DNA from 3 places in the Arthrobacter sp. Y3222053 genome. Region 3 is predicted to be linked to each of the others. Evidence: riboswitches for the same ligand, from Rfam matches in the RefSeq annotation. Region 3 holds a riboswitch; each other region holds the start of a gene.
What was found. A riboswitch is a leader RNA that binds a small molecule or an ion and turns the genes downstream of it on or off. The one in region 3 is predicted to bind thiamine pyrophosphate.
Positions count from the first base shown of each region.

Region 1 (2,256 bases), on a different contig from region 3:
CGAGCACCCGGTCCACGACCGGGGCCCACACGGCGGTGCGGTGCTCGACCACGATCAGGGTCGCCCCGGTGCGTTCCACCGTTCGGGCGACGGCGTCGCGGACCTCCAGCACTCCCGCCGGATCCAGATTGGCGGTGGGCTCGTCCAGCAGCAGCAGGCCCGGCTGCATGGCAAGCACGGCGGCGAGGGCCAGGCGCTGCTTCTGGCCGCCGGAGAGGGCGGCGGTGGGATGCCCGGCCGGCAGGTGCCCCAGTCCGACGTCCTCCAGCGCCCGCGCGGTCCGGGCCGGGATCTGGGCTGCGGGGACGCGCAGGTTTTCGGCACCGAACGCCACCTCGTCGCCCACCCGGGAGAGCACCACCTGGCTCTCGGGGTCCTGCAGCACCAGGCCGGCGCGGCCGCGGGCGCTGCGCGGGTCGGCGCCGTCGATGCTCAGGCGCCCGGACTGCTCGCCGCCGCCGTCGCCCTCGTCATCGGCGAGGATGCCGGCCAGCGCGTGCAGCAGCGTCGACTTGCCTGCGCCGGACGCTCCGAGCAGCAGGACCCGCTCGCCGGCGCGGATGTGCAGGTCCAGTCCGCTGACCGCGGGCCGGCGGCGCCCGGCGTGCCGCCAGCCGAACCCCTCGGCGCGGACTTCGGCCGGGGCGGCGGGCTGATCAGGCATCGGCGCTGCGGCCGGCCGCGAACTGGGACAGGGCGCCGGTCCGCGCCAGTGCACGCATCGCCAGCCAGGAGAGCAGGCCCGCGATCACGAGTCCGGACACCGCGGCGAACAGCACGTAGAGGCCCTGCCACTGTGCGGCCCATTCGACGTTGTAGAGGATGTTCTCGCTGACGCCCAGGAAGACCCCGGCGGTCAGCCCGGCCAGCAGCGCCACCGGCAGGGTGTACCGGCGGTAGAGGAAGAGCAGGAAGACCAGTTCCGCGCCCAGGCCCTGGACGGCGCCGGAGAGCAGGACGGACAGGCCGTAGCTGGTCCCCAGGACCATGGACACGGCCGAGGCCAGGACCTCGCAGTAGATCGCGGCGCCGGGCCTGCGGATGATCAGCCCGCCCAGGACGCCGGCGATCAGCCAGCCTCCGCTGTAGAGGCCGAGCAGGGGCGGGAAGGCGGCGGTCAGGGCGCCGATGCCGCCGGCGCCCAGGGACCAGGCCCAGAAGACCACGCCCACGGCGACGGAAAGCACCGACGCGGTGACGATGTCCACCACCCGCCAGCGGGCGGAGGCGCGCCAGGATGCGGCGAACCGGGCGCCCCACCGGGGGCCGGGCGACGGCGTCGGGTGCGGGTCCGGGCTCGGGGCCGGCGGGGTGGAGCGGGGCTGCGGCGCGCTGCCGGAAGTGTTCTGCATGGAAATCCTCCTGGGTTGCAGGAGGGGAGGGAGAACGCCGGAACCGGCGCCGCCCCTGAGATCTCGACTCCCTTCGCCGGTACTAACCGGATCAGGTTCGAGGGTCTGCGGTGATCCGCACTCTCAGCGCCCTGTGCCGTGCCCGGTGTCCCGGTCCGCGGCGGCGCTCCCCTGTCGTGTGTTGGCGCTACCACTGTACATCCGATCGGGACGCGTGGGGCGGCTGTGTCGTAGGGTGGGGTCAAAGCCCCACAAGCGAAGGAATGCCCATGAACGTGATCCTCAAACTGCTCGGCACCGGCGTCAGCATCCTGGCCGGCATCGTCTCCGCCAAGGCCCTGGACTTCGTCTGGGAGAAGGCCACCGGGCAGGAGCCGCCGAAGGACGCCGAAGGCAGCCTCGAGGCCTCGCTGCGCTCGGCCGTCGTCTTCGCGCTGGTCTCCGGCGCGGTCAGCTCCGCGATCCGCGTCCTCACCAACCGGGGCACCCAGAAGGCCATCCAGCGCTATAAGCGCACCCCCGAGGTCGTCTGACCCGCGGACCTATCCTTCGAGCCGGCGGCGGCTGCGGCTGCCGCCGGCTCCGTCCGTTTCACGGGCGGCAGCCAGCTCCTCGGCGGACAGGTTCCCGGTTTGGTGCACGTCGTCCACCTGCGGATCGGCGTCGGCGCCCTCCTCAGCCTCCTGCGCCTCGGTGATGTAGCGCTGGGCGCGCTCGACGACGTCGTCCAGCTCGTCGATGCTCAGCAGCTCCGGCCGCAGGTGCTTGGTGCGGTAGCCGGCGCGGCCGATCATATGGGCGCTGACCGGGGCGGTCAGCAGCATGAGCAGCCAGCACAGGAACAGGACCGGCAGCAGCTTCCAGCTGGCGAACTCCACCGCCATCGCGGAAAGGAACAGCAGCA
Region 1 is NZ_JBNHIA010000001.1:94,742-96,997, forward strand. It holds gene AC5RUW_RS00430 (ABC transporter ATP-binding protein) at 1-664, opposite strand, end outside; gene AC5RUW_RS00435 (ECF transporter S component) at 657-1,352, opposite strand; TPP riboswitch at 1,404-1,535, opposite strand; gene AC5RUW_RS00440 (DUF4235 domain-containing protein) at 1,622-1,885, shown strand; gene mnhG (monovalent cation/H(+) antiporter subunit G) at 1,895-2,256, opposite strand, start outside.
Region 1: it holds a riboswitch for thiamine pyrophosphate, as region 3 does, so the genes downstream of both, AC5RUW_RS00435 (ECF transporter S component) here and thiO (glycine oxidase ThiO) in region 3, are expected to answer to the same signal.

Region 2 (2,256 bases), on a different contig from region 3:
CGCGGCCGCAGTGGTCTTCCTAGGGCGCATAAGGACTACAGCCTAGTGGGCATGGGCAGGCGGGGGAATGGACGTCCATTTTACGGCTGCATGACGCCGGTCGGCGGCACACTCGGCCGCCGGGGGCGGACGCCGTGCGCACCCTTGTCGGCGTCGGAGCCGGCCTCCAGACTGAGGGAAGGGCTGTGGGGGAGGCGCCGGTTTCCGCGAGAGAGGCGTAGGAGATGAAGACCAGGTTCCTGAACTATCCCGACTGGCAGGCCACCGCCGATACGCTGCACATGTTCCTGCAGATGGCGGGCAAGGTGAAGCTCGAGCGCAGCCCCAAGCGGCCCGAGTGGGCGCACGTCCGCCTGTTCCTGACCATCGACGGGATCGGCACCGGGATCATTCCGGCGCACGAGTCGAACTTCGAGATCTATTTCAACCTGCGCCGGCACCACGTCGTCGTGCAGAACAGCCGCGGCCTGCGGGAGAAGATCCCGCTGGGGCCGGGCCTGAGCGTCAAGGACTTCTACGAGCAGCTGATGGTGGCGCTGGACGACATCAACGCACCCACCCCGATCAACGTCCGGCCGCAGGAGTTCCACGACCCGGTCGACTTCGACCAGGATGACCGGCACGCCTCCTACGACCGGGAAGCGGTGACCCTGTTCCTGGAAAACCTGCATTTCGCGTACCGCAGCATCGCCGCGTTCATGGCGCCGTGGCGGGGCAAGGTGGAGATGCCCGCCTACTGGTTCGGCACCATGGACCTCACCGGCACGCTGTTCAGCGGCCAGGCGGCGCCCTATCCCGGCCGCGGCGAGATCGCCGCCGGATCCTTCGACGAGAAAGCCTGCGAGTTCGGATTCTGGCCCGGCGATCCGAAGTCTCCACGGCCGTCCTTCTTCGTGCTGCCCTATCCGTTCGTCAGCGACATCGGCAGCTACGAGGCCATGCTGAAACCCGACGCCGCCCGGTTCCTGGCCAAGGAATGCGAGTACGTGCTTCCCCTTGAGGACGCCCTGGCCACGGCGGACCCGCAGCAGACCGTGGTGGACTTCTGCTCCAGCGCCTTCGCCATCCTGCAGCGCCAGGATCCCTGGCCGGACCTGGACTGGGCCACGGAGGCCCTGACCTACCGCCGCTGACGCGCTGCGGGCAGGGCCCGCCGGGGGTTTGCCCCTGCCTGTGAGCGGGGCTACAGTCGAGGGCAGTGACACGGGGTGCCGCAAGGCTGAGATGAGACCCGTCGAACCTGATCTAGTTAGAACTAGCGAAGGGATGTCGCGGATGAGCATTCGCCTGACTCCGGACCTGACCATTGACCTCCTCGCGCAGCTGCGCGCCGGCACGCCGCTGGTGCAGTCGCTGACCAACGCGGTGGTCACCAACTTCACCGCCAACGCCCTGCTCGCGCTCGGCGCCGCTCCGGCGATGACCGACATTCCCGGGGAGGCCGGACCGTTTGCCCGGATCGCCTCCGGGGTGCTGATCAACCTGGGCACGCCCACCGCGGAGCAGCGCGAGGCGATGGCAGAGGCAGCGGACGCCGCCGCCGACGCCGGCACCCCCTGGGTGCTGGACCCGGTGGCCGTCGGCTCGCTGCCCGTCCGGACCCGGCTGGCCGCCGAACTGCTCGAACGCCGCCCGGCCGTGATCCGCGGCAACGCCTCCGAGATTATTGCCCTGGCCGGCCAGGGCGCCGGCGGCCGCGGCGTCGACGCCACCGACAACCCCGAGGACGCGCTGCCGGCCGCGCAGCTGCTGGCCGGCAAGTACGGCTCCGTGGTCGCGGTGTCCGGTCCGGTGGACCTGATCACCGACGGGCGGGACGTGCTCCGGATCGCCAACGGGCATCCGCTGCTGACCCGGATCACCGGCGGCGGCTGCGCCCTGGGCGCCGTCACCGCTGCATTCCTGGGCTCCGCGCCCGACGCCGACCGGCTGGCCGCCGCAGCCGCCGGCACCGCCGTCTACACCGTGGCGGCCGAAATTGCCGCCGAGCAGGCCGCTGGCCCGGGCAGCTTCGCCGTCGCGTTCCTTGACGCGCTCGCCGCCGTAGACGCCGCCGAGCTCGAGACCCGTCTGGACATTGCATGAGCACGGAGAACCTGATGGAGAACAACGCCTTGATGAGCGCTGCCAGTCCCCGCGCCCGGGCCCGCAGCACCGGCATCTACCTGGTTACCGACACCGCCCAGTGCGGGTCCCGCGGCCTGGTGGACACGGTGCGCGCGGCCGTCGACGGCGGCATCCGCACCGTCCAGGTGC
Region 2 is NZ_JBNHIA010000003.1:489,949-492,204, reverse strand. It holds gene AC5RUW_RS10325 (multidrug effflux MFS transporter) at 1-30, opposite strand, end outside; gene AC5RUW_RS10320 (DUF5996 family protein) at 225-1,133, shown strand; TPP riboswitch at 1,195-1,284, shown strand; gene thiM (hydroxyethylthiazole kinase) at 1,276-2,085, shown strand; gene thiE (thiamine phosphate synthase) at 2,082-2,256, shown strand, end outside.
Region 2: it holds a riboswitch for thiamine pyrophosphate, as region 3 does, so the genes downstream of both, thiM (hydroxyethylthiazole kinase) here and thiO (glycine oxidase ThiO) in region 3, are expected to answer to the same signal.

Region 3 (2,256 bases):
TCGTCTTCCAGCAGTTCGACGGCGGTGCGCCCGATCAACCGCGCCGGCTGGCGGATGGAGGACAGCGGAACGATGGCTGAGGGTGCGAAGTCGATGTCGTCATAGCCGATCAGGGCGATGTCCTGCGGCACCCGGATGCGGTGGCCGAACACGAAGGCCTGGAGCAGTCCGATGGCGAGCAGGTCGTTGGCCGCGAAGACCGCATCGGGGCGTTCGGCCGCCGGCCTGCCCAGCAGTGCCTCGCCGACGCGGCGGCCCTCCAGCACGGTCAGGGACTTGGTATCCGCTACGTCCAGCGACGCCCCGGGAACGGCGTCGACGGCGGCCCGGGCTCCGGCTTCACGGTCCGCCACCTGGTGCAGGCACGTCGGCCCGCCCACAAATGTGATCCGCCGCGCTCCGCCCTCGAGCAGGTGGGTGACCGCCATCCGGCCGCCCTCGACGTCGTCGACGGCCAGGGAACAGTACTGGGAGGCCGGCGCCTGCTCATCGACCAGCACCACCGGCGTGCCGCGGGAGCGCAGCCGCTCGATCCGCCGCCGTTCCGGGGACTGCGGGGTGATGAGCACCCCGCGCACCCGCTGTTCCTCGAACAGGTCCAGGTAAACCTGCTCACGGCTGCGGGACAGCCCGGAGTTGCCCACGATGACGGCCTGCCCGTGGGCGTCCGCGGCCGCCTCGGCTCCGCGGGCGATCTCGTTGTAGAACGGGTTCCCGGTGTCCTGCACGACCAGCCCGATGGTGCGCGAGCGGCCCGCCTTCAGCTGCCGGGCGACGTCATTGCGCACATAGCCCAGTTCCTCGATGGCCTTCTGGACCCGGCGGCGGCGGTCTTCGGAGACCATCTCGGGCCGGTTGATCACGTTGGAGACCGTGCCGATCGAGACCTGGGCTTCCCTGGCGACGTCCTTGATGCTCACCGGGAATCTCTCCATGCAGTGCCTTCACTTTCACATCGGTCGTGGTGCGTCACGCGGGCTGGCATCGGCCCGGACCGCCGCGGCCGTCCAGGGTGCAGGGGTCCATTCTAATGAGCCTCATCCCACGTGGGGGCGGAATTGCCCTCCGATGACGGCGAGCGGCCGGGCGGCCCGCCGGCGCCGGGCGGTGAACCCGGTCATCGGCGCATGTATGCTGGGCCACACGCTGAGAAGGATCAGCGGTTCTGCGGGAGCCCTCCGGGGCTGAGAGGGCTTAAGCGCCGACCGCCGCACCTGATGCGGGTTATGCCGCCGTAGGAAAGGACCCTCCGATGCACGCTGCCCTCCCCGCTCCCGGCGGCCCCACCGCGCCTGACGGCCCCGTGTCGGTGGACGTCGCGGTGGCCGGCGCGGGCGTGATCGGCCTCGCCGTCGCGTGGCGGCTACGGTTGGCCGGATTCCGGGTGGCGCTGGTGGATCCCGCCCCCGCCATGGGCGCTTCCCGGGCCGCCGCCGGCATGCTGGCCCCGGCCAGCGAGGTCCAGTATCAGCAGGAGGCCCTGTTTCCGCTGATGCGCGCCGCCGCCGGGGAGTACCCGGCGTTCGCTGCGTCCGTGGAACGGGCGTCGGGGCTGCCGTCCGGCTACCGGGCCACCGAGACCCTCGTCTGCGCAGCCGATGCCGCCGACCGGCACGCCCTGGAGGACCTGCGCCGTCTGCAGGAGGGGCACGGAATGGCGGTGGAACCGCTGCCGCTGCGGGCCGCCCGCAGGGTGGAGCCGGCGCTCAGCCCGCGGCTGGCCGGCGTCTTCCGGATTCCGGGCGACCACCAGGTGGATCCCCGGATGCTGGCCGCCGCGCTCCTGGGCGCCCTCGGCTGCAGCGACGCGGGCCCCTGGGTGGCGCCGGGTGCCGACGACGGCGGGCCGGCGATTGTTCTCCGGGACCGTGCCGAGGCGCTGCACCGCACCGCCGACGGCGCCGTGGCCGGGCTGGTCCTTGCGGGCGGCACCACCGTGCGCGCCGGCTGGACCGTGCTGGCCACCGGAGCAGGGCCGGAACCGGCCAACCTTCCGCCCGGGCTCACCCTGCCTCCGGTGCGGCCGGTGTTCGGGGACATCCTGCGGGCCCGGGTGCGGCCAGGGGCTCCTCCCCTGCTCGAACGGACCGTGCGCGGGTTGGTCCGCGGCCTTCCCGTCTACCTTGTGCCGCGGGCCGACGGCTCCCTGGTCATCGGCGCCACCGCCCGCGAGGACAACCGCCCGGGAGTGGACGTCGGCGGAGTCTTCGCCCTGCTGCGGGATGCCCGGGCACTGGTGCCCGCGGTGGACGATCT
Region 3 is NZ_JBNHIA010000005.1:171,992-174,247, forward strand. It holds gene AC5RUW_RS13685 (LacI family DNA-binding transcriptional regulator) at 1-935, opposite strand, end outside; TPP riboswitch at 1,158-1,258, shown strand; gene thiO (glycine oxidase ThiO) at 1,253-2,256, shown strand, end outside.